One region of the Streptomyces sp. CLV115 genome, then DNA from elsewhere that is predicted to be linked to it. Evidence: riboswitches for the same ligand, from Rfam matches in the RefSeq annotation. Region 1 holds a riboswitch; each other region holds the start of a gene.
What was found. Region 1 has a riboswitch for cyclic di-AMP ahead of AADR41_RS09510 (transglycosylase SLT domain-containing protein). Riboswitches for the same ligand answer to the same signal wherever they lie in the genome.
Positions count from the first base shown of each region.

Region 2: linked by a shared signal. The riboswitch ahead of AADR41_RS15240 (M23 family metallopeptidase) and the one ahead of AADR41_RS09510 (transglycosylase SLT domain-containing protein) in region 1 are both predicted to bind cyclic di-AMP.
Region 3: linked by a shared signal. The riboswitch ahead of AADR41_RS03900 (C40 family peptidase) and the one ahead of AADR41_RS09510 (transglycosylase SLT domain-containing protein) in region 1 are both predicted to bind cyclic di-AMP.

Region 1 covers NZ_JBCEWQ010000017.1:53,102-64,172, forward strand. Annotated here, with positions in the region: gene AADR41_RS09490 (heavy metal translocating P-type ATPase) at 1-994, shown strand, start outside; gene AADR41_RS09495 (hypothetical protein) at 1,202-1,621, shown strand; gene AADR41_RS09500 (DUF305 domain-containing protein) at 1,723-2,391, shown strand; gene AADR41_RS09505 (ABC-F family ATP-binding cassette domain-containing protein) at 2,520-4,184, opposite strand; cyclic di-AMP (ydaO/yuaA leader) riboswitch at 4,726-4,913, shown strand; gene AADR41_RS09510 (transglycosylase SLT domain-containing protein) at 4,916-5,413, shown strand; gene AADR41_RS09515 (FAD-dependent monooxygenase) at 5,469-6,626, opposite strand; gene AADR41_RS09520 (TetR/AcrR family transcriptional regulator) at 6,713-7,297, shown strand; gene AADR41_RS09525 (hypothetical protein) at 7,310-7,627, opposite strand; gene AADR41_RS09530 (APC family permease) at 7,997-9,394, shown strand; gene AADR41_RS09535 (NAD(+)/NADH kinase) at 9,580-10,698, shown strand; gene AADR41_RS09540 (HD domain-containing protein) at 10,756-11,071, shown strand, end outside.
Region 2 covers NZ_JBCEWQ010000035.1:50,412-61,482, forward strand. Annotated here, with positions in the region: gene AADR41_RS15220 (CobW family GTP-binding protein) at 1-956, shown strand, start outside; gene AADR41_RS15225 (DNA gyrase/topoisomerase IV subunit A) at 987-3,437, opposite strand; gene AADR41_RS15230 (M16 family metallopeptidase) at 3,708-5,081, shown strand; gene AADR41_RS15235 (M16 family metallopeptidase) at 5,108-6,490, shown strand; cyclic di-AMP (ydaO/yuaA leader) riboswitch at 6,727-6,893, shown strand; gene AADR41_RS15240 (M23 family metallopeptidase) at 6,907-7,728, shown strand; gene AADR41_RS15245 (GntR family transcriptional regulator) at 7,954-8,649, shown strand; gene AADR41_RS15250 (HPr family phosphocarrier protein) at 8,893-9,174, opposite strand; partial or broken gene AADR41_RS15255 (GNAT family N-acetyltransferase) at 9,348-11,071, shown strand, end outside.
Region 3 covers NZ_JBCEWQ010000006.1:72,403-80,714, reverse strand. Annotated here, with positions in the region: gene AADR41_RS03910 (ATP-dependent Clp protease proteolytic subunit) at 1-631, shown strand, start outside; gene AADR41_RS03905 (hypothetical protein) at 639-947, shown strand; cyclic di-AMP (ydaO/yuaA leader) riboswitch at 1,349-1,521, shown strand; gene AADR41_RS03900 (C40 family peptidase) at 1,525-1,998, shown strand; partial or broken gene AADR41_RS03895 (LysR family transcriptional regulator) at 2,129-2,275, shown strand; gene AADR41_RS03890 (ATP-binding protein) at 2,312-2,743, opposite strand; gene AADR41_RS03885 (helix-turn-helix domain-containing protein) at 2,948-3,808, shown strand; gene AADR41_RS03880 (DUF397 domain-containing protein) at 3,833-4,039, shown strand; gene AADR41_RS03875 (8-amino-7-oxononanoate synthase) at 4,032-5,174, opposite strand; gene bioB (biotin synthase BioB) at 5,317-6,483, shown strand; gene AADR41_RS03865 (adenosylmethionine--8-amino-7-oxononanoate transaminase) at 6,476-7,780, shown strand; gene bioD (dethiobiotin synthase) at 7,782-8,312, shown strand, end outside.

The sequences.
Region 1 (11,071 bases):
GATGGAGCGCCTCGGGCGCATCGACGCCGTCGCGCTCGACAAGACCGGCACCCTGACCGAAGGCACCCCGCGGGTCACCGACATCCGTCCCCTCCCGTCCTCGGGCCTGACCGAGGACGCCCTGCTCACCCTGGCTGCGGCGGCCGAGCACCCCAGCGAACACCCCCTAGCCCGTGCCGTCACCGAGGCCGCTCGCACCCGGGGGCTCGTCCTGCCCCCCGCGGCGGACTTCACCTCCGCCCCGGGCACCGGCGTCACCGCCACCGTGGACGGCCGCACGGTCGCCGTCGGAAGCCCGGCGCGCCTGCTGGACGTCCGTCCCGGTGCCGCCGGACCGGCCGCCGAACTCGCCGCGCGTCTGGAGGAGGACGGCCGCACCGCCGCACTGGTCGTACTCGACGGCACGCCCGTCGGCGTCCTGGGCATCGCGGACCGGCTGCGCGCCGACGCCCGCTCCACCGTGGCCCGCCTCACCGGACTCACCGGCCGGACGCCGGTACTGGTCACCGGGGACAACCCGCGCGCCGCCGCCCGGCTGGGCGCCGAGGTCGGGATCGAGGACGTACGGGCCGGTCTGCTGCCGCAGGAGAAGGTGCACACGGTCAGAGGGATGGAGAGCGTCGGGCACAAGGTGCTCGTGGTCGGCGACGGTGTGAACGACGCCCCCGCACTGGCCGCCGCCCACATCGGCATTGCCATGGGCAGGGCCGGCTCCGACCTCGCCCTGGAGACCGCCGACGCCGTAGTGGTCCGCGACGAACTCGCCACCGTCCCCACCGCCGTGGCGCTCTCGCGGCGGTGCCACCGCCTGGTCGTGCAGAACCTGGTGATCGCGGCGGTCTTCATCACCGGCCTCGTCGTGTGGGATCTGGTCGGCACACTGCCGCTCCCGCTGGGCGTCGCCGGGCACGAGGGTTCCACCGTCATCGTCGGCCTCAACGGTCTGCGTCTGCTCCGCGACGCCGCCTGGACGCGCGCCGACAGCCTCCGCTGAGCCGGGGGCGGGTATCGCCGCGGTCGCCGCCCGCCCGCCGACGCCCGCACGGTCGTCGCCCGCCGCACGCGCACGGTCCGGGGCGCGGTGACCGGCAAGGCGTCCGGCAGGGGCGGGGCGTCGACGGACGGGAAACCCGGTGGGGGTATCGTCGGACGCACACCGAAGGACCCGACGACCCGTACGACCGACCAATTCGAGGCAGCCGTGGATCGCGGACGGACACACACACCGGGAACGTCCCGGCTGCTGGTGCTCTATGCCGTCCTGCTCGGGCTGTTCCTCATGCACGGGGCACCCGCGAGCGCCGCGGACGGCTGCCACGACGCGATGGCCGTGACGGCCTCCGCACCGGGAGCCGCGCAGATGGGGGCGGGACACGTCGCCGTGCGGGGCGAGCACGGTCCCGCCCGGGCGGCGGACACGATGCCCGCGATGAAGGGCGAGTCGTGCGTATCCACCCAGGCCCGTGACCGGGTGCTGCCGCTGCTGACGGCGCTGGGCCTGGTGCTTCTCGCCGTCCGGGCCCTCACCGGGCGCCGTGCCGCCGTACGCGGTCCGGCCCGGCGGGGACCGCCGTTCGCCGGAAGAGAGCTGCTGCTCCAGGTGTGCGTCGCGCGGATGTGACAGGACGACGCCGGTCCACGGCCCCCGGGGCCGGACCGGCGGGGACGAACCTGCCCGTTTCGCGCCACGGATGTGGCGCAGCCACCTGGAAAGAACCTGTGATGTCCGCTTCCCGTTTCTCCGCCGCCCGTCGCCGCACCCTCGCGGCCGCCGGCGCCGTCGCCGTCCTCGCGCTGGCACTGACCGCCTGCGGTTCCTCCGACGGCTCGAAGTCCGACGGATCGTCCATGCCCGGCATGGACCACGGCTCGGCGGGTGCCTCCGCACCGGCCACCCCCGGCGGCGAGTTCAATGACGCCGACGTGAAGTTCGCGCAGCAGATGATCCCGCACCACCAGCAGGCCATCGAGATGGCGAAGCTGGCCGACGGCCGCGCCGCCGACCCCGAGATCAAGAAGCTGGCCACCGCGATCGAGAAGGCCCAGGACCCCGAGATCAACACGATGAAGGGCTGGCTGACGTCGTGGGGCAAGCCGCTGCCCTCGTCCTCGATGGGTGACATGCCCGGGATGGACCACGGCTCGGACGGTTCGGGGATGCCCGGAATGATGTCCGGCAAGGACATGGACGATCTGGCCGCCGCCCGGGGCAAGGACTTCGACAAGAAGTTCGCCCAGCTCATGATCGGGCACCACCAGGGCGCCGTCACCATGGCCGAGGAGGAGCAGAAGAACGGCGGCAACGCCGAGGCGAAGAAGCTCGCCGCTGCCGTCGTCACGGCCCAGACCGCCGAGATCGAGCAGATGAACAAGATCATCGACAGGCTCTGATCCCGGCAGGGGTGCGGGCCCCGGCCGCCCGGCGGCCCGCACTCCCTTCTTCCGCTTCGCACCCTTCTCCCGCTCCGCCCACCTCCTCGCGGCCCGGCCGCTACGGGAAGCACCTCGCCGCCGACCGCTCAGCCGGCGGCCTCCGGCGCCGTGAGCAGCTCGGCCACCTCCTCCGCGCTCGTCTCCCGCAGCTCCTCGTCGACCAGCAGCCACCTGGTGATGCCGACCGATCCGAGGAAGGCCAGATCGTGACTGGCGATCAGCAGCGCGCCCTCGTAGGAGTCGAGCGCACCGGTCAGCTGACGCACACTGGCGATGTCCAGGTTGTTGGTCGGCTCGTCCATCATCAGCAGCTGCGGGGCCGGTGCGGCGAGCATCGTCGCCGCGAGGGCGGCCCGGAAGCGCTCCCCGCCCGACAGGGTCCCCGCAGGCTGCTCCGCGCGTTTGCCCTGGAACAGGAAGCGGGCGAGCTGGGCGCGGATGTGGTTGTCGGTGACCCCGGGCGCCGTCCGGGCCACGTTCGCCGCGACGCTCAGTTCCTCGTCCAGCACATCGAGCCGCTGCGGAAGGAACCGCACCGGTACGAAGGTCCTGGCCTCGCCGGACAGCGGGGCCAGCTCACCGGTGAGGGTGCGCAGCAGCGTCGTCTTCCCGGCGCCGTTTCGACCGACGAGCGCGATCCGCTCGGGCCCGTTCACCTGGAGGCTGCCCTCGCGCAGCCTGCCGAAGCGGGGACGCAAGCCGTGCAGGCTCAGCACGGTGCGTCCGGTGGGCACCGCCGTGTGCGGGAGGCTCACCCGGATCTCGGCGTCGTCGCGGACCGCGGCGGCGGCCTCCTCCCGGCGTTCGCGTGCCTCACCGAGCCGTTCCTCGTGGACGCCGCGAAGCCTGCCCGCCGACTCCTGCGCCGACCGCTTCCGGCGGCCGGCCAGGATCTTGGGCAGGCCGCCCTCGGTCTCCGCCTTGCGGCCGTTCTTCTGACGCCGGGCCAGTTTCAGGTGGGTCTCCTCCAGTTCGCGCTTCTGGCGGCGCACATCGGCCTCGGCGGCCCGCAACATCCGCCCGGCGGCCTCCTGCCCGGCGGCCACGGCCTCCTCGTACGCCGACCAGCCACCGCCGTACCAGTTCACCGAGCCGGTGCGCAGTTCGGCGATGCGGTCCACACGCTCCAGCAGTTCGCGGTCATGGCTGACCACGACCAGTACCCCCGAGCGCCAGGAGTCGACGGCCTCGTAGAGCCTGCGGCGGGCGAGCACATCGAGGTTGTTGGTGGGCTCGTCCAGGAGCAGGACGTCGGGGCGCTCCAGCAGCAGCGCGGCCAGTCGCAGCAGGACGGTCTCCCCGCCGGACAACTGGCCCACGGCGCGGTCGAGTTCAATGCCGCCGAGGCCGAGCGAGCCCAGTGTCGCCAGGGCCCGTTCCTCGACGTCCCAGTCGTCGCCGATCGTCTCGAAGTGCTTCTCGTCCACGTCCCCGGCCTCGACCGCGCGCAGCGCCTCGCGCCGCTCGGCGATGCCCAGGGCCCGGTCCACCCGCAGTGTCGTGTCGAGGGTGATGTTCTGCGGAAGGTGGGCGAGGCTGCCGCCTACCGTCACCGACCCCTGGGACGGGCGCAGTTGGCCGGCGAGCAGTCGCAGGAGTGTGGACTTGCCCGCGCCGTTGTTGCCGACGAGGCCGACGCGTCCCCGGCCGATGCTGAGCGAGAGCCCGTCGAGGACGGTGGTGCCGTCCGGCCACCGGAAGGTCAGGGCGGAGCAGGTGAGAGAGGCGTGGGGGGTGGTGGGAGTCGCCATGGTGTTCCTCGCATTCGCAAGCGCAGTGAAGGGGGGCTTCGTATGCGAGCACCACGCAGCGACCGGGCCATGGGAAGAGGTGCGGCGGTCCTGAGGATCGGGGGACGGCTCATGCACCGAGGTCGCATCCACGCGGGGTCACGGGCAGCGCGAAGCACTGCTACGGCGTGACGGGCGTACGGGCAGAGCCGTACGGCGCGATGTTCGCGAACCTCAGATGCGCAACGTCCACCTCAATCGGAGACAACAGGACCTCAGAACTGTAAACGACGGGGTGACGGAAGGGCAATGTCATTCGTCCCGGTGCGAATGCCGGAAGGTGCGGGCGAAATGCCCGCATTTGTGAATTCGTGGCGCGAGTCACGTCCGGCCCGCCGGATGCCGCCCCGCGCGGTTCGGTTCCCTTTCCGCGCAAGGGGAGTGGTTCGCGCGATGTGAGGTGGATTACCGAAATTCCCGTTACTCGATCTTGTGAGTGAATTGCATTCGAAAATTGGGGTCTTGTCCGCTTCGGTTCTTCTCGCTTACGGTCACCGTCAATCCGGACGGAACGCCGAATCCTGCCGCTGTCCGGCAATCCGACCACTCGTGTACGGCAGGAGCGGGGAACCCAGGTAGGCCGCCGGTCCGGAATCCGGAACGGCTCGGGGTGAAGCCACGCAGATGCGCGGCCAGGCATCTCCAGCCTGAACCCGACAGCTCACCTCGCAGGCGACGGAGAGGAATCCATCATGCCCGCAACGGGTACGTACCGTCGTCGCAGGTCCGCCACGCTGACCCGCGGTTTCATCGCCGTGGGCACGGGCGCGGCCGCCCTGCTGCTCCCCCTGCTCGGTGCCCACACCGCCTCGGCGGCTCCGGCGCGGTCCGCCGCCGTCACCGCTCCCGCTGCGCCGTCCGCGACGTACACGAACGATCTGGACGGCTGGATAAAGGAGTCGCTGGCCGTGATGGCCGAGCACGGCATCCCCGGCAGCTACGAGGGCATCCACCGCAACGTCATGCGCGAGTCCTCCGGAAACCCCCGGGCGATCAACAACTGGGACTCGAACGCCGCCGCCGGGACGCCGTCCAAGGGCCTCCTCCAGGTCATCGAGCCGACGTTCCGGGCCTACCACGTGCCCGGGACCGCGATGGACAGCTACGACCCGGTCGCCAACATCACGGCCGCGTGCAACTACGCCGCTGCCAAGTACGGCTCCATCGACAACGTCTTCGGGGCCTACTGAGGTCACCGGACCGCTGACGTGAGCGCACCACCGCCCGGCCGGGTCCGTCTCGAGGTCAGCCCAGCCGCGGCGGTGTCCAGTCGGCATGGCGCAGGACCGCGCGGACGGTGACCCGGGACGGCGCGAGCCGCAGCGCCGTATTGCGCAGGGCGACGGCCACCGGGCGGGACAGCTGCTGCCCCATCCGGCCGGCCTGCCGGGCGGCCCGCGCGACCGACTGGCTGCGGGGCCGGCGCTCGGCGTCGTAGCGGACGAGCGCCGACTCGACGCCGGCCCCGCCAAGGAGCGTGGCGGCCAGTGTCGCCGCGTCCTCCAGTGCCTGACAGGCCCCCTGGCCGAGATTCGGGGTCATGGCGTGCGCGGCGTCGCCGAGCAGCGCGATCCGGCCGACCGCGTACGAAGGGAGCGGCGCCACCAGCTCGTTGACGTCGTGATGCAGCACGGCATCGGGCCGGGTCGCTGCCAGCAGGGCGGGAATGGGGTCGTGCCAGCCGTCGAACCGGCGGCGCACCTCGCCCAGCGGATCGGGGTGCCGGACCCCCGCGGGCGCGTTGAGTACCGCGTGCCACTCGGCCCGGCCGTCGGCGAAAGCGATGTGGCCGAACTCGGCCCCCCGTCCCCAGGTCAGCTCGAAGTCGGTACGCAGATCGACGGGCGTCCCGGTGATGGCGCGCAGCACCGTCGAGCCGCTGTAGGCAGGACCGGGGTGCCCCGGGAAGAGCTGGGTGCGCAGCCGGCTGCCGACTCCGTCGGCGGCCACCACCAGATCCGCCTCCAGCCCGGTGTCGCCCGCGGCCAGGCGCACCCGCGAGGGGTCGGACCGGTCGACGGACGTCACCTCGGCCCCGACGATCAGGGATTCGGGAGGCAGGGCCGCGCGCAGCAGCCGGTGCAGCTCGGACCGGGGGATGCCCACGATCGGCGTCCCCAGCTCGCGTTCCAGCGCGGCTCCGTCCATGCGGGCCAGCAGACGGCCGTCCGGGGTGCGGGTGCCGCCGGTGTACTGGGGCCGGGCGGCCGCGCGAACCGCCGCGCCGACACCGAGGACGTCCAGCGCGCGCAAGCCGTTCGCGTGCAGGGAGATGCCCGCGCCCGCGTCGTCGGGAGTGCGGGCGCGTTCGACGACCGTCACCTCCCAGCCGACGAGCCGCAGCCCGATCGCGGCGGCCAGCCCGCCGATGCCACCGCCGACAACCACCGCGTTGTTGCCCATGCCCGGTCCCCTCCCGTGCCTGTCACGACCTTCTACAGCTGTAGAAGGAGCGTACTACCCGTCTTCTACAGGTGTAGAAAGGGATGGTGACCACAGACCGACGCACCGTCCTCGCCGATGCCGCCGTCCACGTGCTGGCCGAGGAGGGGATGCGGGGCCTGACCCACCGGGCCGTGGACCGGGCGGCGGCCCTGCCGCCGGGCACCACCTCGGCGTACTTCCGCACCCGTCAGGCGCTGCTCACCGCGCTCGTCCGACGGCTCGTGGCACAGGACCAGGCGGAATTGCAGGCGGCCGGCGAGCAGGCGCGGGTGCCGCGCGCCGCCGCCGAACTGACGGACGGGCTGGCCGGGTTCGTCGAACGGCGGCTGACCGGCGAGGGGCGGCAGCGGTCGCTGGCCCGCTACGCCTGCGCGGTCGAGAGCGTGCGCCACCCGGAACTGCGCGAGATTCTCGTACCGCGGCAGAACGCGGCCCGTGCGGCGGTGCGGGCGTTCCTGCGCGCACAGGGCGTCGCCGACGCCGAGGGCCGCACGCTCACACTGCTGGCCTGCGTGGACGGACTCGTCTTCGACCGGCTGGTGGGCGGCGGGGGAGCCGTACTCAGGGAGGAGATCGACGGGCTGGTCGCCGCGGCGCTCCGCGACCCCGGCGGGGAAACCGCCCGGTGACCCGGGCCGGCGTCACTCCGGGGCGGGTTCCGCCGCCTGGCCCGGCCGGGAGCGGGGCAGTACGGGCACGGTCGCCGCAGCCCCGTCCCGGACCGACCGCACCACCGCGTCGTGCAGTCGGCGGCTGTCCTCCTCCGAACAGCACGTCACCGGGCTGCCCGACATGGTGAACCAGTCGATCGCACCCGTGTACTGCACAGTAACCTGGGCCGTGTCGTCCGCCCAGGTCGTGTGAACGGTCAGGTCCCCGGAAAGCACACCGACCTCGTCCGTGAGCACGCCACCGCGCCCCGAGAACACCCCGCAAGTCGTCCACGACGCCCAAGCCATGACTCCAGGCTGGCACCAAGACCGCAGATCCGCGACCCGCGGGACCGGTGCCCGGACCGCATCCCGGCCGCCCCGCCCGCCCAGGATGCCGCTCCACCCTTCCGGATGCTGGAAATGGGGGAAACTTTCCCACCGGCCGGGCTGCGGTTCCCGCACCCCCCGATCCCCGGACATTGACGCGCTGTTAGCGCAAAATCGTCGGATTGCCCCACCAGGACAACGAATTCCGAAGGTAAACACCTCTTGACCTACGGAACACGTCGGGATTGCATGTCGCGCTGGGAGCGCCGAAACCACTCACCACGTCCTCGTCTGGAGGCGATACCGCTCCCGTGCTCGGACACCGCACCTGTTGATCGGAACCGCACGATGACCGAAACGCTCAGCGCTCCCCAGGCGCTCGCACCAGCGACCGGCCCCACTCCACAGAAGCTCAAGCGTTCCATCGGTGTCGTGGGCGGAACACTGCTCACGCTGTCCTGCGTGACGCCCGCCTCGACCCTCTTCGTGGTCGTACCGGACCTGTTCTCCAGCCTCGGCACGTACACCGCCCTCACCATCGCCGTCGGCTCGCTGCTCTGCATCGCGGTCGCCTTCTGCTACTCGGAGCTGGGCACGCTCATTCCGAGTGCCGGCGGTGAGTACGCCATGGTGTCGACGATGGCGGGGCGGCTCGCCGGGTGGCTCGTCTTCGTGCTCTCGCTGCTGGTCGTGATGATCGTGCCCCCGGTCATCGCCATGGGCACGGCCGACTACCTCGCCCCCATCGTGCACATTCCGGCCTCCGTCGCGGGCGCCGGCGTGATGGTGCTCGCCACCCTGGCCGGTCTGCTGGACCTGCGCGCCAACGCGTGGATCACCGGCATCTTCCTCGTCCTCGAAGTGATCGCGGCAGCCGTCGTCGCCGTTCTCGGCTTCGCCCACTCCGAGCGCGGCGCCTCGGCCCTGGTGCACGGCACGGTCGCCTCGTCGGGCGGCGGGAGCTCGACCGTCACCGCGATGATGGTGGTCTCCGGGCTCGCCATCGCGCTCTTCATCACCCAGGGCTTCTCCACCGCCGTCTACCTCTCGGAGGAGCTGGAGAACCCGCGGCGCAACGTGGCCCGTACCGTGCTCGCCACCCTCGCCATCTCCACCGCGGTCATCCTCGTCCCGGTCGTCGCCATCACGCTCGGCGCCCCCGACCTGGCGGCCCTGACCTCGGGCGACCTCAACACCATGGTCGCCGCCTGGTCCAACTCGGCGGTGGGCACCTTCGTCAGCCTCTGCGTCGCCCTCGCGATCATCAACGCCGGCATCGTGATGGTCATCCAGAACTCGCGGGTGCTGTTCGCCTCCGCCCGTGACAAGGCCTGGCCCGGACCGGTCAACAACGCCCTGTCCCGACTCGGCCGGTTCGGCTCCCCGTGGGTCGCGACCCTGGTCGTCGGCGTCCCCGGCGCTGCGCTCTGCTTCGTCAACCTCGACACCCTGTACGGCGTCACCGGCGTCTCCGTCACCGCGATGTACCTGCTGGTCGCCGTCGCCGCGCTGCTCTGCCGCCGCGGCGCCCACCGCGAGGCGCCGGCCTGGCGCATGCCGCTGTGGCCCGCGATCCCGGTGCTGCTGATCGCCGTGCTGGCTTACATCCTCACCCAGCAGGAGACCGAGTACCTGCTGTGGACCGGCGGGATCACCGCGGTCGCCACGCTCTACTGGGCGTTCTACCTGCGGCCCCGCAAGGAGACCCGCTGGTTGGTCAGCATCCCGGAGGACGCGCAGTCCTGACCCGGAGGTGTTCCCTGCCCGGCCCGTCGGCGGCGACCCTCCGCAGTCGGGCCGGGCACATGCCGTTCCGCGCCCGGTCGCCCGACCGGCCGCCGAACCGGCCCGACGACGGGCGGACCCGCCCCCGGCTCCCGCACAGTGGAGTGAGGGCAGTGCGTCGTCGGAACACGGGGAGTCGGAGCGCGATGAGTGTGGAACGGGTCGGAGTCGTCGTGCACCAGGGCCGTCCCGAGGCCGTCGTCGCGGCGGGCGTCGTACGCGACTGGTGTGCCCGCGAAGGCATCCCGTGCACCGACATCGACGTGTGGCGCGACGACGAACGCAGGCGCGGCGGGCGCGAGGAGGCCGATGTCGCGGGCAACCCCGATCTCATCGTGACCCTCGGCGGCGACGGGACGTTCCTGCGCGGCGCCCGGATCGCCGCCAAGAACGACGGCGCCGTCCTCGGGATCGACCTGGGCCGCGTCGGCTTCCTCACCGAGGTCCCGGCGAAGGACGTGGTCCGGGCGCTCGACGCCGTCCACCGGGGCCGTGCGGCGGTCGAGGAACGCATGACCCTGACCATGCGCGCCTCCCGGGTACTCGAAGTGCCCAAGGACATCGACGCCCTGATGGGCTACGGACGACGCCCGATGCTGCCGCCCCCGCACGTCGACCCCGACGCGGAGGCCGCGGCGGAGGACTGGGGCGTGGCACTGGACATCACCGCGCTCAACGACGTCGTCGTGGAGAAGCTCGCCCGCGACCGGCAGGTGAGCCTCGGCGTGTACATCGGCGGCCGGCTCCTCGCCTCGTACTCGGCCGACGCGGTCATCATGGCCACCCCCACCGGCTCGACCGCCTACAGCTTCGCCGCGGGCGGACCGGTGGTCTCACCACGCATGGACGCAGTCCTGTTCACCCCCGTGGCGGCACACATGACCTTCGACCGCACCGTGATCGCCGCGGCCGACGAACCGATCGCCGTACGGGTCCTGCCGCACTCGGGGCAGGGCGCGGTGACCATCGACGGCCAGCTGCGCGGCGTGCTCGACGCCGGAGACTGGGTCGGGGTGTACGCGGCACCGCACCGCCTCCGGGTCATCAGGCTCGGCCCGCACGACTTCTACGGACGGCTGCGCACCCGCCTCCGCCTCACCGACGCCCCCGCCACGGCGGCCGACGGGGCGAGCGCACCCCTCTTCCGCCCCGACGGACCGGTCCCGCACGACCTGGCCCACCTCCACCTCACCCCGGCGGACCGGGACCAGGCCGACGGCGCCCCACCGGGCGGGAGCCGGGTGCCACCCGGATCCCGCCCGTGAACCCGGGCCGCAGGACCACAGCCCCCACGCCGCAGCCCCCACGACGAAGGAACTCCCATGCCCGGCAGCCCCGATCACTCCGCGCTCGCCACGGTGACGGTCCCCGACACCGAACTGGCCTCGGCCGCGACCCAGTTGGTGCGGGACACCACCGACGACCTGATCTACCACCACTCCCGCCGCGTCTACTGCTTCGGCGGGCTCCAGGGACACAACAGTGGCCTCGGCTTCGACCCGGAACTGCTCTACGTCGCGGCCATGTTCCACGATCTCGGCCTCAACGAGGAGTTCCGAACCAGCGGCCGCCGGTTCGAGGTGGACGGCGCCGACGAGGCACGGCGCTTCCTGCAGAGCCACGGCGTACCCGAGGACG
Region 2 (11,071 bases), on a different contig from region 1:
TCGACGCCATGACGGTCTCCGGACAGGTCGGCTCCACGGTCTCGCTGGGCAACGGCTGCCTGTGCTGCGCGGTCGACGCGAGCGAACTCGACACCTTCCTGGAGACGCTGACCGGGCCCGCCGCCCGTCTCGACGTGATCGTGATCGAGGCCAGCGGACTGGCCGAGCCGCAGGAACTCGTACGCATGATCCTCGCCAGCGAGAATCCGCACATCGTGTACGGGGGACTGGTCGAGGTCGTCGACGCCGCCGAGTTCGACGCCACCCGGGACCGCCACCCCGAGATCGACCGCCACCTCGCCTTCGCCGACCTGGTCGTCCTGAACAAGACAGACCGGGCCGGGGGCGAGGAACAGGCCCGCATCCAGGACGTCATCGCCGCGGCGGGCGCCCCCGGCCGCCCCGGGGCGGCCGTCATCCGCGCCACGTACGGACGCATCGACCCGGAGCTGCTCTTCGACCCGGCACTTCGGCCGGACGGCGAGGAGAAGGTCCGGCAGCTCACCTTCGAGGATCTGCTCCGGGACCGGAGCGAGGAGGAGGCGGGCGACGGGCACGCGCACCACCTGCACGCCGCGTACGACAGCGTCTCCTTCACCGCGGACGTGCCCATGAACCCCCGCCGGCTGATGGCGTTCCTCGACTCCCGGCCGCAGGGCCTCTACCGGATCAAGGGATTCGTCGACTTCGGCGTGGGCGACCGGGCCAACAAGTACGCCCTGCACGCGGTCGGCAGGTTCCTGCGGTTCGACCCGCAGCCCTGGAGGCGCGACGAGCCACGCCGGACCCAGTTGGTGCTGATCGGCTCGGGCATCGCCCCCGACGCCCTGCACAAGGAGCTGGCCGACTGCCGCGAGAACGCCGCGCCGGCCCCGGACGCGACGCAGGACGCCGCACACGAGCGAAGCATGTGGGGCGTCCTGCGGTACGTACAACGGCCCGACGACGACGCGTAGCATCCCGCCACGCGTCGCCCGGCCGACCGGCTACACCGGTCCCGCGACCACCGCGACCGGCTTGATCAGCGGCGTTCCCGAACCGTCGCGCCGGGGGTCCGGCGCCGGCAGCTCGCTCGGCGTGCCGTTCTCCTGAGTGGCGCGGGCGGGCGTCTCACCCGCCCAGCCGAACACCAGCAGGTCCTCGCCCTTGAGGAACCGCTGGCAGCGCACCCCACCGGTGGCCCGGCCCTTGCGCGGGTACTGGTCGAACGGGGTGAGCTTGCACGTCAGCACCGAGTCGTCCAGCGTGCCGTGCGAGCCCGCGACGGTGAACACCACCGCGTCCGCGGCCGGATCCACCGCTGTGAACGAGATCACCTCGGCGCCCGCCGTGAGCTTGACCCCGGCCATGCCGCCGGCGGGACGGCCCTGCGGCCGCACCTGCGCCGCCGGGTAGCGCAGCAGCTGCGCGTCGGACGTGATGAAGACCAGATCCTCCTCGCCGGTCCGCAGCTCGGCGGCGCCGACGATCCGGTCACCGTCCTTGAGAGCGATGACCTCCAACTCGTCCTTGTTGGCCGGGTAGTCCGGCACCACTCGCTTCACGACACCCTGGAGGGTGCCGATCGCCAGGCCGGGGGAGGCCTCGTCGAGCGTGGTGAGACAGACGACGGACTCGTCGCTCTCCAGCGTGAGGAACTCCGCGATCATCGCCCCGCCCGACAGGTTGGGCGCCGCGTGGGTGTCCGGCAGCTGGGGCAGATCGATCACCGCGAGCCGCAGCAGCCGGCCCGTCGACGTCACCACGCCGACATCGCCGCGGGCCGTCGCCGGCACCGCCGAAACGATCACGTCGTGCTTGGCCCGCTTGGCGTCCTCGGCGAGCACGATCGGCTCGTCATTGGCGGTACGGGCCAGCAGACCGGTCGACGACAGCAGCACCCGGCACGGGTCGTCGGCGACCTCCAGCGGCACCGAGGCGACCTGCGAACCGGCCGACTCCAGCAGCACCGTGCGCCGGTCGGTGCCGAACTTCTTGGCGACCGCGGCCAGTTCCGAAGAGACCAGCTTGCGCAGCTCGGCGTCCGATTCGAGGATGGCGGTCAGCTCGTCGATCTCGCTGTTGAGCCGGTCCCGCTCGCTCTCCAGCTCGATCCGGTCGAACCGGGTCAGCCGGCGCAGCGGGGTGTCCAGGATGTACTGCGTCTGGATCTCGCTCAGCGAGAAGCGCTCGATGAGCCGCTCCTTCGCCTGCGCCGAATTGTCACTGGACCGGATGATCCGGATGACCTCGTCGATGTCGATCAGCGCGACGAGCAGGCCCTCGACCAGATGCAGCCGGTCGCGGCGCTTGCCCCGGCGGAACTCGCTGCGCCGGCGCACCACGTCGAAGCGGTGGTCGAGATAGACCTCCAGGAGCTCCTTGAGCCCCAGCGTGAGCGGCTGACCGTCGACCAGCGCCACGTTGTTGATGCCGAAGGACTCCTCCATCGGCGTCAGCTTGTAGAGCTGCTCCAGCACCGCCTCCGGCACGAAGCCGTTCTTCACCTCGATGACCAGGCGCAGGCCGTGCTCGCGGTCGGTCAGGTCCTTCACGTCCGCGATGCCCTGGAGCTTCTTGGCCGAGACCAGGTCCTTGATCTTGGAGATCACCTTCTCCGGGCCGACGGTGAAGGGCAGTTCGGTGACGACCAGACCCTTGCGGCGGGCCGTCACGTTCTCCACCGAGACGGTCGCGCGGATCTTGAACGTGCCGCGGCCGCGGGCGTACGCGTCCTTGATGCCGCCCAGGCCCACGATCCGGCCGCCGGTGGGCAGGTCGGGACCGGGCACGAACCGCATCAGGGTCTCCAGGTCCGCGCCCGGATGCTTGATCAGGTGCCGGGCGGCGGCGATGACCTCGCCCAGATTGTGCGGCGGCATGTTGGTCGCCATGCCGACCGCGATCCCGGACGACCCGTTGACCAGGAGGTTCGGGTACGCGGCGGGGAGAACGGTCGGTTCCGTCTCCTGGCCGTCGTAATTCGACTGGAAAGCGACGGTGTCCTCGTCGATCGACTCCGTCATCAGTGACGTCGCGTCGGCCATCCGGCACTCGGTGTACCGCATGGCGGCCGGCGGGTCGTCGTTTCCGAGCGAGCCGAAGTTGCCGTGGCCGTCGACCAGGGGGAGCCGCATGGAGAACGGCTGCGCCAGACGGACCAGCGCGTCGTAGATCGACGCGTCGCCGTGCGGGTGCAACTTACCCATGACCTCGCCGACGACGCGGGCGCACTTCACGAAGCCGCGATCGGGGCGCAGGCCCATCTCGTTCATCTGGTACACGATGCGGCGGTGCACCGGCTTCATGCCGTCGCGGGCGTCGGGCAGGGCCCGTGAGTAGATCACCGAGTACGCGTACTCAAGGAAGGAGCCCTGCATTTCGTCGACGACGTCGATGTCGAGGATCTTCTCCTCGAAGTCGTCCGGCGGCGGGGTCTTCGTGCTGCGGCGGGCCATCGCTGCTGCGACTCCTTCACGGATTCTGTTCGGGCAACCTCAGGTTCTGACGCGGACCATTGTGGACCGCCGCACTGACATCGCCGACCTCGACCCGTCCCAAGAGGCGTTCCGGGCCCCGGTCGAGGTGCTTTCGCGCCCCGCCGCGCGGGGGATGCGTCCCCCTTTCACGCGAACTTCCGGGTTACGGGAACTTCGCCACGCGCCCGTGCGCTTGCCTAAAGTGGCAGGTCTCGCAGGAAATCCAGTATCGCGATCGAAGGGACGTACATGCCCATGGGTCACACGGCCACCGCTCAGGCCGGCTCCGGCGGCTTGACAGCGACCGAGCACCGCCTGGCCAACGGCCTGCGCGTGGTGCTCTCCGAGGACCATCTGACCCCGGTCGCCGCGGTCTGCCTCTGGTACGACGTCGGCTCGCGCCACGAGGTCAAGGGACGCACCGGGCTGGCTCACCTCTTCGAGCACCTGATGTTCCAGGGCTCCGGCCAGGTCAAGGGGAACGGCCACTTCGAGCTGGTGCAGGGGGCCGGCGGCTCGCTCAACGGGACCACCAGCTTCGAGCGCACCAACTATTTCGAGACCATGCCCACGCACCAGCTGGAGCTGGCCCTGTGGCTGGAGGCCGACCGCATGGGCTCGCTGCTCGCCGCGCTCGACGAGGAGTCCATGGAGAACCAGCGCGACGTCGTCAAGAACGAGCGCCGCCAGCGCTACGACAACGTCCCGTACGGCACGGCGTTCGAGAAGCTGACGGCGCTGGCCTACCCCGAGGGCCACCCGTACCACCACACCCCGATCGGCTCGATGGCCGACCTGGACGCCGCGACCCTGGAGGACGCGCGCACCTTCTTCCGTACGTACTACGCGCCCAACAACGCGGTGCTCTCGGTGGTCGGCGACATCGACCCCGAGCAGACCCTCGCCTGGATCGAGAAGTACTTCGGCTCCATCCCGTCCCACGACGGCAAGCAGCCGCCGCGCGACGGCACGCTCCCGGAGGTCATCGGCGAGCAGCTGCGCGAGGAGGTGCGCGAGGAGGTCCCGGCGCGGGCGCTGATGGCCGCCTACCGGCTGCCGCACGACGGCACCCGCGAGTGCGACGCGGCGGACCTGGCGCTGACCGTGCTCGGCGGCGGCGAGTCGTCGCGGCTGCACAACCGCCTGGTCCGCCGGGACCGCACGGCCGTGGCGGCCGGGTTCGGGCTGCTGCGGCTGGCCGGCGCGCCCTCGCTGGGCTGGCTGGACGTCAAGATGTCCGGCGGTGTCGAGGTGCCGCAGGTCGAGGCCGCGGTCGACGAGGAGCTCGCCCGGTTCGCCGCCGAGGGCCCCACGCCCGAGGAAATGGAGCGCGCGCAGGCCCAGTTGGAGCGCGAGTGGCTGGACCGCCTCGGTACGGTCGCCGGCCGCGCCGACGAACTGTGCCGGTTCGCCGTGCTGTTCGGTGACCCGCAGCTCGCCCTGACCGCCGTTCAGCGGGTGCTCGACGTCACGGCGCAGGAGGTGCAGGCGGCCGCCAAGGCCCAGCTGCGCCCCGACAACCGCGCGGTGCTGGTCTACGAGCCGGTCGAACCGGCCGAGCCCGCGGACGCGGCGGACACCGACGAGACCGACACCGACGCGCACGAAGGGGCGGACCAGTGACCGACGCTGCCGCGACTGGAGTTTCGATGCAGTACCACCCGCAGCCGGCCCCCGGCACCGCCCGCCCCTGGGCCTTTCCCGCGCCCGAGCGCGGCGCCCTGCCCAACGGCCTCACGGTGCTGCGCTGCCACCGCCCCGGCCAGCAGGTCGTGGCGGTCGAGATCTTCCTCGACGCCCCGCTGGACGCCGAGCCCGAGGGCCTCGACGGCGTGGCCACGATCATGTCGCGGGCGCTGAACGAGGGAACCGACAAGCACACCGCCGAGGAGTTCGCCGCCGAGCTGGAGCGCTGCGGCGCCACGCTCGACGCGCACGCCGACCACCCCGGCGTCCGGGTCTCCCTGGAGGTCCCCGCCTCCCGGCTGGCCAAGGCCCTCGCGCTGGTCGCCGAGGCGCTGCGGGCGCCGGCCTTCGCCGAGAGCGAGATCGAGCGGCTGGTACGCAACCGGCTCGACGAGATCCCGCACGAGCAGGCCAACCCGGCCCGGCGTGCCGCCAAGCAGCTCTCCAAGGAGCTGTTCCCGGCCACGGCGCGGATGTCGCGCCCGCGCCAGGGCACCGAGGAGACGGTGGAGCGGATCGACGCGGCGGCCGTGCGCGCCTTCTTCGACGCCCACATCAGGCCGTCCACGGCGACCGCCGTGGTGGTCGGGGACCTCACCGGCATCGACCTGGACGTCCTGCTCGCCGACACCCTCGGCGACTGGTCCGGAGACACCGCCGCCCCGCGCCCCGCCCCGCCGATCACCGCCGACGACACCGGCCGGGTGGTCATCGTCGACCGTCCGGGCGCGGTGCAGACCCAGCTGCTCATCGGCCGGATCGGCGCCGACCGGCACGACAGCGTGTGGCCGGCCCAGGTGCTCGGCACGTACTGCCTGGGCGGCACGCTCACCTCGCGGCTCGACCGGGTGCTGCGCGAGGAGAAGGGCTACACGTACGGCGTGCGGGCCTTCGCCCAGGTGCTTCGCTCCTCGGCCCCGGGCTCCGCCTCGGGGGCGACCGGTGCCGCGATGCTCGCCATCAGCGGCTCGGTGGACACCGAATCCACCGAGCCGGCGCTCAAGGACCTGTGGACGGTCCTGCGGACCCTGGCGGCCGAGGGCCTGACCGACGAGGAGCGCGAGACGGCCGTGCAGAACCTCGTGGGTGTGGCGCCCCTGAAGTTCGAGACGGCGGCCTCCGTCGCGGGCACCCTGGCCGACCAGGTCGAGCAGCACCTGCCGGACGACTACCAGGCCCAGCTGTACGCCCGGCTCGCGGAGACCGGCACGGTCGAGGCGACCGCGGCGGTCGTCAACGCCTTCCCGGGTGACCGGCTGGTCACGATCCTCGTCGGCGACGCGGCCCGGATCGAGGAGCCCGTCCGTGCCCTGGGCATCGGAGAAGTGTCGGTGGTCACCGGCTGACAATCAGCCCGCCACGGCATGTGCCGCCCGGCATTTCATTGCATATCGGTACATGGGGAAGGCCCTCGCGAGCGCGATCTCGCCGGGGTCTTCCTTTTTGTCCGTTCTGGGGGGAGGTTGCCTGTCTGCCCTGTGGGATGCGCTACAAAACGGCCTGTCCGTTTGGTGAATGAAAGCGGCCCCGCTTAGCGTCGGCTCGACTGCCCGTCACTCGTATGCCGCATCCGCGACGTACCGGACAGTCATCGCCGAGTCCCCGTCAGGCGCGAGCCCGGGGAGCCGGGGACCCACGCAGTCCCTGGGGTGAATCGGACGTCTGAGCCCGGATGGGGCCGGGGCGTCCGTAGGAGACCTTCCTGCTCCGAACCCGTCAGCTAACCCGGTAGGCGAGAAGGAAGGAAAGGACCAGCCACTTCATGGCGTTCACCCGTGCCACCGGGAAGCACCGTGCCCCGAGCCGACTGACGCGCGGCAGCGCGAAGGCCGTCGGCGTCGCGGCTCTGGCCACCACCGGCGTCATCGGCGGCCTGGCCGCTCCCGCCTTCGCGGCGGACTCCGGCGCCCCCTCCGTGAGCGATGCCGGCCTCAACCAGGTCATCGCCATCGACAAGACCCTTGCCGAGCGGATCGACGCCCAGGCCGACGTCCAGCAGCACCAGGCCGATGTCGCCGCGAAGGCCAAGGCCGAGGCCCACCGGAAGGCCGAGGCCAAGAAGAAGGCCGAGGCGAAGGCCAGGGCAGTGGCCGAGGCCGAGGCCGAGGCCAGGCGCGCTGCCGAGGCCCGCGCCGAGAAGGCCCGCGCCGCCCGGTCCGCCGAGCGCGCCCGCCTGGGCTTCTTCCAGCTCCCGGTCGCCGGTTCGTACGTGAGCACCGGCTACAAGTCCAGCGGCTCGCTCTGGTCCTCCGGCAGCCACTCCGGCATCGACTTCCACGCCGCCTCCGGCAGCTCCGTCGTCGCCGTCGGCGCCGGCACGGTCGTCGAGGCCGGCTGGGGCGGCGCGTACGGCAACAACATCGTGCTCCGGATGACGGACGGCACGTACACCCAGTACGGCCACCTCTCCTCGATCGGCGTCTCCGTCGGCCAGAGTGTCGGCGCGGGTCAGCAGATCGGCCTCTCGGGCTCGACCGGCAACTCCACCGGACCGCACCTCCACTTCGAGGCCCGGACGACCCCGTCGTACGGCTCCGACGTGGACCCGGTCGCGTACCTGCGCGCCCATGGCGTCCGCGTCTGACCGACGCCCACCGCACCACCTCGTCGAAGGCCCCGGCAGCGCGCCGGGGCCTTCGGTGTGCCCGCCGCCCCCGACCGCCCGGGACGACCGGCACCGAACAGTCCCGCGACCAAAAGATATTCATGAATTTCCGCCCGGCATCGGAAATGCGGCCGCATTGCAATAGAGTCGCGGAACAGGCTTCGGCCGGCCGCGATTCGCGGGGATCGAGACGGAGGTTCGGACATGCGCATTCCGGCGCATTCGGTATGCACGGCAATCCGTGACGACATCGTCTCCGGTGTCTTCGAACGCGGCAGCCGGCTCACGGAGGAACTGCTGGCCCGCCGATACGGGGTCTCCCGCGTCCCGGTACGGGAGGCGCTGCGCACCCTGGAGTCCGAGGGCTTCGTGGTCACCCGGCGGCACGCGGGCGCCTGCGTCGCCGAGCCCACCGAGCGCGAGGCGGCCGACCTCCTGGAGGTCCGCACGCTGCTGGAGCCGCTGGGCGCCGCCCGCGCCGCGCAACGCCGCACCGAGGCGCACCTCAAGGTGCTCCGCGGTCTCGTGCGGCTCGGCCAGGACCGGGCCCGGCGGGGCGAGGGCGACGATCTGCGCGCGCTGGGCGGCTGGTTCCACGAGACGCTGGCACAGGCCTCCGGCAGTCCGGGCCTGATCGCGCTGCTCGCCCAGCTGCGGCACAAGATCGACTGGATGTACGTGGTCGAGCAGTCGGCCCGGCCGGTGGATTCCTGGGCCGAGCACGGGGCGATCGTGGACGCGGTGGCACGCGGCGACGCGGAACGGGCCAGGGCGCTGGCCGCCCATCACGCGGAACGGGCCGCGGCCGCGCACCGACCGCGCCGGTGGCCCGGCGGGCCCGGGGCCGGCCGGGTGAGGACCTCGCAACATTCCGTGAACGCCACAGGTGTCCGGAATTAACAATCGCGCCGTATACAAAGAGAAGTCGCCGCGCGGGGCGCGTCCCGGGCGGTCAAAATTCTGCCCGCCAGAATTCCGCCCGCGTGAATTCTGTCCCGTCTGGATTCTGCCCTGCTCGAATTCTGCTTCGCCCGGATTTCGCGTGTCTGAATCCTGGGGGCCGGAACTCGTTCGGCAGGCGCCGGGAAACAAAAGAGCCGCGGCCCCGGTTCAGGGTGCCACGGCTCTCTCGCGGAGGGTGTTTCAGACGGTCTCCGGGAGCTCCTCAAGTCCCTCGGCGACCAGCTTCGCCAGGCGGTCCAGGGCGGCTTCGGAGTCGTCGGCCTCGGACGCGAGCACGATCTCCTCGCCACCCTGCGCGCCGAGACCGAGAACCGCGAGCATGGAAGCGGCGTTCACCGGGTTGCCGTCGGCCTTGGCGATCGTCACCGGGACGCCGGAAGCCGTGGCGGCACGGACGAAGATGGAAGCGGGGCGGGCGTGCAGGCCCTCGGCCCAACCGACGTTGACGCGGCGCTCAGCCATGGTTCTGCCCTTCACGAATCAAAAGTTGTCTAGACCAGTCTCTCACGCGGTGCGCAGTGCTCCGGCCGGCCCCGGGAACAGCCCACAACGCCCGCGTACCCGCCGATCGGCCCTCTCAGACTGCCCCGGCCCCGAGACCTACGCGACCGCTGACGGAGCCGTACTCTTTGCCCATGCAGCCCGCGCCGGAGCAGAGTCCGCATCACGCCTATCCCGACCACTGGGAAGCGGACGTGGTGCTCCGCGACGGAGGCACCGCGCGCATCAGGCCCATCACCACGGACGATGCCGAACGGCTGGTCAGCTTCTACGAGCAGGTCTCCGACGAGTCGAAGTACTACCGGTTCTTCGCCCCGTACCCACGGCTGTCCGACCGGGACGTGCACCGCTTCACCCACCACGACTACGTCGACCGGGTGGGGCTCGCCGTCACGGTCGGCGGCGAGTTCATCGCCACCGTCCGCTACGACCGGATCGACGAGCGGGGCAGGCCCGCCTCCGCCCCCGCCGACCAGGCCGAGGTCGCCTTCCTCGTCCAGGACGCGCACCAGGGCCGGGGCGTGGCCTCGGCGCTCCTCGAACACATCGCGGCCGTCGCCCGCGAGCGCGGCATCCGCCGCTTCGCCGCCGAGGTGCTGCCCGCCAACAACAAGATGATCAAGGTGTTCCGGGACGCCGGGTACACCCAGCAGCGCAGTTTCGAGGACGGTTCCGTCCACCTCACCCTGGACCTCGAACCGACCGCCGAGTCCCTCGCCGTCCAGCGCGGCCGTGAACAGCGGGCGGAGGCACGGTCCGTGCAGCGCCTGCTGGCCCCCGGCTCCGTCGCCGTCATCGGCGTCGGCCGGTCTCCCGGCGGAGTCGGCCGCACGGTCCTGCGCAATCTCCTCGGAGCCGGTTTCACCGGCCGCACGTACGCGGTGAACCGCGCCTTCGCCGACGACCGGGACACCGTCGACGGCGTCCCCGCCCACCGCTCGATCGGCGAGATCGAGGAGCCGGTCGACCTCGCGGTCGTCGCCGTCCCCGCCGACCGGGTTCCGGAAGCCGTCGCGGACTGCGGCGAGCACGGCGTCCAGGGCCTGGTCGTGCTCTCCGCCGGATACGCCGAATGGGGCGCCGAGGGCCGGGAACGGCAGCGCGAGCTGGTCCGGCAGGCCCGTTCGTACGGGATGCGGATCATCGGCCCGAACGCCTTCGGCGTGATCAACAACGCCGAAACGGTCCGGCTGAACGCCTCGCTCGCCCCCGAGCCGCCCGCCCCCGGACGCATCGGCCTGTTCACCCAGTCCGGGGCGATCGGCATCGCGCTGCTCTCCGGGCTCTACCGGCGCGGCGCGGGCCTGTCCACGTTCATCTCCGCGGGCAACCGCGCCGACATCTCGGGCAACGACTTCCTCCAGTACTGGTACGAGGACCCCGACACCGACGTCGCCCTGCTGTACCTGGAATCGCTCGGCAACCCCCGCAAGTTCACCCGCCTCGCGCGGCGCACCGCGGCGGTGAAGCCGGTGGTCGTGGTGAAGGGCGCCCGGCACAGCGGTGCCACCCCGCCCGGCCACGCGGTGCCGGTCGGCCGGATCCCGGACGCGACGGTCTCGGCGCTGATGCGGCAGGCGGGCGTGATCCGGGTCGACACGGTGACCGAGATGGTCGACGCTGGCCTCCTCCTCGCCGACCAGCCGCTCCCGGCCGGCCCCAGGGTCGCGATCCTCGGCAACTCCGAATCGCTCGGCCTGCTCACGTACGACGCCTGCCTCACCGAGGGGCTGCGCCCGCGCCCGCCCCTCGACCTCACCACCGCCGCCACCCCGCAGGACTTCAGGAACGCGCTCGCCGAGGCCCTCGCCGACGACGGCTGCGACTCGGTGGTCGTGACGGCGATCCCATGGGTCGG
Region 3 (8,312 bases), on a different contig from region 1:
CCGCCCCACCGCCCGTCATGTGCTGCCCGAGTTCACCGAGCGCACGACCAACGGGACCCGCACCCTCGACCCGTACTCCAAGCTGCTCTCCGAACGGATCGTCTTCCTCGGCACCCCGGTCGACGACACCGCGGCCGGCGACCTGATCGCGCAGCTCATGTACCTGGAGCACGACGCACCGGACCGGCCGGTGTCGCTCTACATCAACTCGCCCGGCGGCTCGTTCGGGGCCATGTCCGCGATCTACGACACGATGCAGTACCTCGACTGCGAGGTGGAGACCTACTGCCTCGGCCAGGCCGGCTCCTGCGCCTCCGCACTGCTCGCCGCGGGTGCTCCCGGCCGGCGGCACGCCCTGCCCGGCGCGAGGATCGTCGTACAGCAGCCCGGACTCACCGAGCCGGTGCAGGGGCAGCCCTCCGATCTGGAGATCGAGGCACGGGAACTGGAACGGGTCCGCGCGATGCTCACCGCCCTGCTGGCCCGTCACACGGGCCACACCGAGGGGCAGATCACCGCGGACACCGAACGCGACCTCATCCTCGACGCGGCGGGCGCCAAGGCGTACGGGCTGGTGGACCACGTCCTGGAGAGCCGGAACTCCGCACTGCCGCCGCACGGCGCGAGGTGAACGCCCGATGCGACCACCGGAGTTCCCGCCGCTGCCCGCGCTGACGCGCGCCGAGGGGGAGTTCATCGACCGCTATCTCGAAGTCCTCGACCAGGTCGGCCGGATCAACCCGGCCCGCGGCGGGGACACCTACGGCGCGCTCCGCGCCGCTCAGGCACTCGTCGCACACTCACGCACACTGCGGGACGCCCTCGCGTTGATGCACGAGCGCGGCGAGGCGCAGGTCCACGCGGCCACGCTCGCCCGTGCGCTGCGGGTACTGGACGGGGAGCGGCGGGCCGGGCGCGTCAGCGTGCCCCCGGCACCGTCGAGTTGACCGGCCCGCGCGGTCCGCGCGCACGGCGCGGATCCGGCCAACTCCCCCTGGCCCGGCGCCCGGCGGCCGTCACCCGGCTCCCGTACCCGACACGCCCGACCACCCCACCGGAATTCCTCGCTCGTTCGGCGTAGGAAGTCCCCCTCAGGAGGGACCGCTCAACTTGCGTTTTCCGCGTGGACAGTGAACGGAATCAACCCTTCCGCCCCAGGTACGCACCTGGTCGGGGCCACCGGTGAAAGCCGCGGGAATCACCATGTCCACCCGAACGGATCAGTCGTGAGGAGCCTCACATATCCCGGTTTCAGCTCGGAAATCCGGCAGTCGGTGAGTCAAGATCCCTGGGACGACAAGCCCCCGCCACCGCGGCGGGGCGGTCCGGGCGGACGCCGAGTCCTGCCGCCGTCCGGATGCCTGGTCGACGAAAGTGGATCGGCAGGAGTGGAGGACCCGAGCACAACGGGTCGACCTGAACACCGGTCGACCCTCGGGGTGAAGCCGCCGAACGCGGCCGGGCAACTTCGCCAGCCCGAACCCGACAGGTCATCCTTCACAGGCGGCTGACGAAGGGTTGCGCATGACTGCGCAGGTTCATGTCCCGTCTCTGCTCGTCCGGGCCGGTACGGCCTCGGTTCTCACGCTCGCCGCCGTCGGTGGCACCATGTTCGCTCCGGGCGCCGCGACGGACGCCCAGGCCGCGACGCTGTCGATGAAGGCGCTCAACGTCGCGGCGTCGAAAAAGGGCTCGCCGTACAGCTGGGGGGGCACCGGCCCCAGCCGCTTCGACTGCTCGGGGCTGACGCTCTATTCGTTCAAGAAGGCCGGCAAGAAGCTCCCCCGCACGGCCCAGCAGCAGTACAACCGGACCCGCCACATCTCGGCCTCGCACCGCAAGCGCGGCGATCTGGTGTTCTTCCACTACGGCCGCAGCGTCTACCACGTGGGGATCTACGCCGGCAAGGGAAAGATCTGGCACTCGCCGAGGACCGGCGCCGTGGTGCGGCTGGAGAAGATCTGGACCAAGAGGGTCTACTACGGCCGGGTCCGCTGAGGCACGGCCCGGCCGGCGATCCGGGGCCGCCGGCCGGGCCCGCCCGCGGCCGGTGGCCCGGCCCGGTGGCCGGCCCTCCCCCGCTCAGTGCGGCAGCGGACCGGTCACCAGCACCAGGCCCGGCGCGGTGAGCGCCACGCCGCTGTCGGTCCGGCGGCTGGTTCCCGCCTCCTTCCGGCGGACGATCTCGGTGGTGCACCGCGGTGACCGGGCGAGCGCCGCCGCGGCGACGCTCCAGGCACTGTTGCGCAGCGGGTTCGGGCGGGCGGCGTCGGCGCGGCGGCCGGGCGGCGAGGCCGGGCGAGCGCGTCGGTCAGCGCTGCACGGGGATGCTCCACGGCAGCGCGATCCACACCGTCTTGCCGCCGTCGGCGGTGGGGGTGACGGTGAGCCGGCCCCCGCACTCCTTGGCCAGACTCCGGATGATCACCATGCCGCGTCCGTTGTCCTGCTGGACGGCGGCGGGAAGTCGCCGGGGCCAGCGGGGGTGACTGTCCGTCACTCCGAGGTGCAGTTGCTCCTCCCGCTCCAGCCGGAGGTCCACGGTGAACGTGGGCGACTGCCCGAAGGTGTGCTGGACCGCGTTGGTCGCGAGCTCCGAGACGATGAGCTGGATGCTGTCGGCGAAATCGGTGTCGGTCGCCAGGCCCCATTCGGTGAGCACCCGGGCCACGTACCTGCGGGCTGCCGAGACCGAGACCGGCTCGCTCGGCAGAGTGACGTTTGCTTCCTGATGGTCTGCCATGGCGAGCCGTCCCTTTCCCACCCGTGCCGACCCGCGATCGGTACGGATTGCGCTTCGCGCCAGATTGCCACTGATGCTGCCCGCTGTGACGGCGTTCCACCAAGATATGCATATATCTGTCGCTCGAAGCGGTGAACCCTGCCACGCAAGACCGGATGTGGACGGCACACTGTCCGCTCGGCATCAGAGGGAGGGAGGCCGCGGATGCAGCACGGCCCAGCGGTTCGACGCCGCAAGCTCGGGGAGGAGCTCCGGAGTCTGCGCCACGCGTCGGGACTGACCAGTCGGGACGCGGCGCGGATGCTCGGCTGGCACCAGTCGAAGGTGAGCCGGATCGAGACCGGGGTGAGCGGGGTGCGGCCGGCCGATGTGACCCGGCTGCTGGACACGTACGGCGTGGACGACACCCGGCTGCGGGATCTCCTGGCGACGCTCGCGGGTACGGCGGGCGGTGGCGGCACCGGCTGGTGGCACGCCTATCGCGGTCTGATCCCGCCCCAGTACCGCGACTTCATCAGTCTGGAGTCCCAGGCCCGGACCGCGCGCACGCTGGAGACCTCGGTGGTGCCGGGGCTGTTGCAGACGGCCGACTACGCGCGTGCGGTGACCCGGGCGTCACTGGACGGGCTGCCGTCCGGCCAGCTGGACTCGCTGGTGGAGGTGCGGCTGGCCAGGCAGGGGGTGCTGCGGACCGATCCACCGCTGCGGCTGAGCGCGGTGCTCGACGAGGCCGTGCTGCGGCGCCAGGTCGGCGGGTGCCGGGTGATGCGGGAACAGCTGCGCCATCTGGCCCGGGTGGCTCAACTGCCCCATGTGCAACTCCAGTTGCTGCCGTTCTCGATGGGCGGCTATGCCGGCCTCACCGGGCCTTTCGTTATCTTCTCATTTCCGAGCACTTCTGATCTGGATGTGGTCGTTCTCGACCATTTGACGAGTAGCCTCTACCTGGAGCGGAAAGAAGACCTTGCGGCGTACAGCTCGGCCTTCCGCACGATGCAGGCTCACGCGCTGTCGCCGGAGCACTCGTTGGACCTGATCGCCGCGATCGACCGCGACGGTCGGTGACTTCGGACCGCCCGAGGGGGCCTCATGTCGGATTGCCTCGCACAGCACGGCTTACGTTGGCGGCGCAGCAGCCGCAGCACGGGTATGAACAACTGTGTGGAGGCGGCGCCGTTCGGTGACGAGCGGCTGGCCGTGCGGGACTCCAAGGATGTGTCCAGGCCGCCGCTGCGGTTCACCGCGGCGGCCTGGACCTCGTTCGTCGCCGGTCTGCGCCTGGATTCGGTCAGCTGACGGGGGCGGTCCGACGCACCACGGACACCGCGGTGGCGATCTGCTCCTCGGTCAGATCGGCCCGCGCGGTGAGCCGCAGCCGGGACACCCCGTCCGGCACCGACGGGGGCCGGAAGCAGCCCACCAGGATTCCGGCGGTGCGGCAGTCGGCCGCCCAGCGCACCGCCGCGTCCGCCGAGGGGGCGCGCACCGAGACCACGGCGGCGTCCGGCCGTACGGCGGCCAGGCCGGCGCCGGTGAGCTGCTCGTACAGTGCCGCGGCGACCGCGCGGGCCCGGCCTGCCCGCTCCGGCTCGCGGCGCAGCAGCCGCAGGCTTTCCAGCGCGGCGCCCGCCGCGGCCGGCGCGAGGCCGGTGTCGAAGATGAACGTACGGGCCGTGTTGACGAGGTGTTCGACGACCCGGGCCGGTCCCAGGACCGCTCCGCCCTGACTGCCCAGGGACTTGGAGAGGGTGAGCGTGGTGACGATGCCCTCGTCGCCCGCGAGACCGGCGGCGGCGAGCGCCCCTCGGCCGCCGTCCCCCAGCACGCCCAGGCCGTGTGCGTCGTCGACGAGCAGTGCGGCGCCCCCGGACCGGCAGACGTCGGCCAGTTCGGGCAGCGGTGCCGCGTCGCCGTCGACCGAGAAGACCGAGTCGGTGACGGCCAGCGCCCGGCCCCGGTGCGCCTGCAGGGCCTTGCGCACCGCCCCGGGATCGGCGTGCGGAACGATGGCGGTTCCGGCGCGGGAGAGCCGGCAGCCGTCCACGATCGAGGCGTGGTTGCCCGCGTCGGAGACGATCAGCGAGTCATGGCCGGTGAGCGCCGTGACGGCCGCCAGGTTGGCCGCGTAGCCGGACGACAGCACCAGGGCCGCCTCGAAACCGCAGAATTCGGCCAGCTCGCCCTCCAGCTCGGCGTGCAGTGCGGTGGAGCCGGTGACCAGCCGGGATCCGGTCGCGCCCGCACCCCACTCGCGCGCGGCCCCGGCCGCGGCTGCGGTGACGTCGGGGTGCCGCGTCAGGCCCAGGTAGTCGTTGCTCGCGAGGTCCAGAAGTGCGGACTCGGCGGGCCGGGGGCGCAGGGTACGGACGAGTCCGGCGTCCGCGCGGCGGCACGCCTCGGCGTCGATCCAGTCGAACGGGTCGAAGGGCATGAGCGGTCCCTTTTGTAGGCAGCTCACAGACCCTAACCGTGCCTGCAACAGGTCATGGTGTGGCAATACACACACCCTCGGCAGGCTCTGTTGTCCGGTTCCTCCTTGGCTGGAAGCCGTGCGGTAGGCCAGGATCTTGGCCATGGACCTCCTGAACACGCTGGTGGACAAGGGCCTGCGGCGCGAGCTGCCGACCCGCGAAGAAGCGCTCGCCGTACTGGCGACCTCCGACGACGATCTGCTCGAAGTGGTGGCCGCGGCCGGAAAGGTACGCCGTCAGTGGTTCGGGCGGCGCGTGAAGCTGAACTATCTGGTCAACCTCAAGTCCGGTCTCTGTCCCGAGGACTGCTCGTACTGCTCGCAGCGGCTGGGCTCCAAGGCCGGGATCCTGAAGTACACCTGGCTGAAACCGGATGAGGCGTCGAAGGCCGCCGCCGCCGGGGTGGCGGGCGGGGCGAAGCGGGTGTGCCTGGTGGCGAGCGGCCGCGGTCCGACGGACCGCGATGTCGACCGGGTGTCGGAGACCATCGAGGCGATCAAGGAACAGAACGAGGGCGTCGAGGTGTGCGCCTGCCTCGGTCTGCTCTCCGACGGGCAGGCCGACCGGCTGCGCTCGGCGGGCGCCGACGCGTACAACCACAACCTGAACACGTCCGAGGCCACGTACGGGGACATCACCACCACGCACACCTATGCGGACCGGGTGGAGACGGTGCACCAGGCGCAGGCCGCCGGGCTCTCGGCGTGCTCGGGGCTGATCGCCGGCATGGGCGAGAGCGACGCCGACCTGGTCGATGTCGTCTTCTCGCTGCGTGAACTGGACCCGGACTCGGTGCCGGTGAACTTCCTGATCCCGTTCGAGGGAACACCGCTGGCCAAGGAGTGGAACCTCACTCCGCAGCGCTGCCTGCGGATTCTGGCGATGGTCCGGTTCGTCTGCCCAGATGTGGAGGTACGGCTCGCGGGCGGGCGCGAGGTGCATCTGCGCTCGATGCAGCCGCTGGCCCTGAACCTGGTCAACTCGATCTTCCTGGGCGACTACCTGACCAGCGAGGGCCAGGCGGGTCAGGCGGATCTGGACATGATCGCGGACGCCGGTTTCGAGGTGGAGGGAGCGGGCACGACCACGCTGCCCGCGCACCGTGCGGAGTCCGGCGGCGGCTGCGGTTCGCACGACGGCGGCTGCGCCCCGTGCGGAGAGTCGCCCGGGGAGGCCGCGGCCGGGTCGCCGGACGTTCCGGCCGCCCGCACGGACCTGGTGGCGGTCCGCCGTCGCGGCGCGGGAACGGACCTCGCCCCCAATGCCTGAGGCGCTCTCCCCGGCCGAGCTGCGGTCCCTGGACCGGGCGCACGTCTGGCATCCGTACGGCCCGATGCCGGGCCGTCAGGAGCCGCTGGTCGTGGAGTCCGCGTCCGGGGTACGACTGAAACTGGCCGAACCGTCCCACGGACAGGGCGAGTTGATCGACGGCATGTCGTCCTGGTGGTCGGCGGTGCACGGCTACAACCATCCGGTGCTCAACGAGGCGGCCCGTGATCAGCTGGGCCGGATGAGCCATGTGATGTTCGGCGGGCTCACCCATGAGCCCGCCGTGCGGCTGGCCACCCGGCTGGTCGAGATCACCCCGGAGCCGCTGCGGCATGTCTTCCTCTCCGACTCGGGTTCGGTCGCCGTGGAGGTCGCGGTCAAGATGTGCCTGCAGTACTGGCGCTCGGCCGGGCGGCCCGCCAAGCAGCGGCTGCTGACCTGGCGCGGCGGCTATCACGGGGACACCTGGCAGCCGATGTCGGTGTGCGACCCCGAGGGCGGCATGCACGAGCTGTGGTCGGGGGTGCTGCCCCGCCAGGTCTTCGCCGACGAGCCGCCGGCCGGTTTCGACACGGAGCCGGACGCCGCGTACGTACGGCATCTGCGGGAGCTGATCGCCGAGCACGCCGACCGGCTGGCCGCGGTGATCGTGGAACCGGTGGTACAGGGCGCGGGCGGGATGCGGTTCCACTCCCCCGCTTATCTGCGGGTGCTGCGCGAGGCGTGCGACGAGCACGAGGTACTGCTGGTGTTCGACGAGATCGCCACGGGCTTCGGCCGTACCGGCGAGCTGTTCGCCGCCGGGCACGCGGGCGTCTCCCCCGATGTCATGTGCGTGGGCAAGGCGCTGACCGGCGGCTATCTGACGATGGCGGCGACGCTGTGCACCTCCCGGGTGGCGGAGGGCATCTCCAGCGGCGAGGTTCCGGTGCTCGCGCACGGGCCGACGTTCATGGGCAATCCGCTCGCCGCCGCGGTGGCGTGCGCCTCCGTCGATCTGCTGCTCGGCCAGGACTGGCAGCGGGAGGTGAAGCGGATCGGCACCGGGCTCGGGGAGGGCCTCGCCCCGGCGTCCGGACTGCCCGGGGTGCGGGATGTGCGGGTGCTGGGCGCGATCGGTGTCGTACAGCTCGACCATGAGGTGGACATGGCGGCCGCGACCCGGGCGGCGGTACGGGAGGGCGTGTGGCTGCGGCCATTCCGCGACCTCGTCTACACGATGCCGCCGTATGTGACCGATGACGAGGATGTGGCACGGATCTGCCGCGCCGTGTGCGCGGCCGCGCGGGAGGGCTGAGATGACCATTCTGGTAGTGACGGGGACGGGCACGGAGATCGGCAAGACGGTGGTGACCGCGGCCGTGGCGGCGGCGCGTCCGGACCTCCGCGTCGCGGTGCTCAAGCCGGCGCAGACGGGACTGGCACCGGGCGAGCCCGGTGATGCGGCGGAGGTGGTGCGGCTGGCGGGCGGTCATGTCACCGCGGTCGAACTGGCCCGGTTCCCCGAGCCGTTGGCGCCCGCCACGGCCGCCCGCCGGGCGGGCCTCCCACCGGTGCGGCCGCACGAGATCGCCGATGCGGCACAGAAGCTGGCGACCGAGCACGACCTGGTACTGATCGAAGGCGCGGGCGGTCTGCTCGTACGGTTCGACGACGAGGGCGCGACCCTCGCCGACGCCGCCCGGCTGCTGGACGCGCCGGTACTGGTGGTGACGCCCGCGGGTCTGGGCACGCTCAACACCACGGCGCTGACCTCGGAGGCACTGCGCGCCCGGGCCCTGGGGTGTCTCGGTGTGGTGGTGGGCAGCATGCCCGCCGAGCCGGATCTC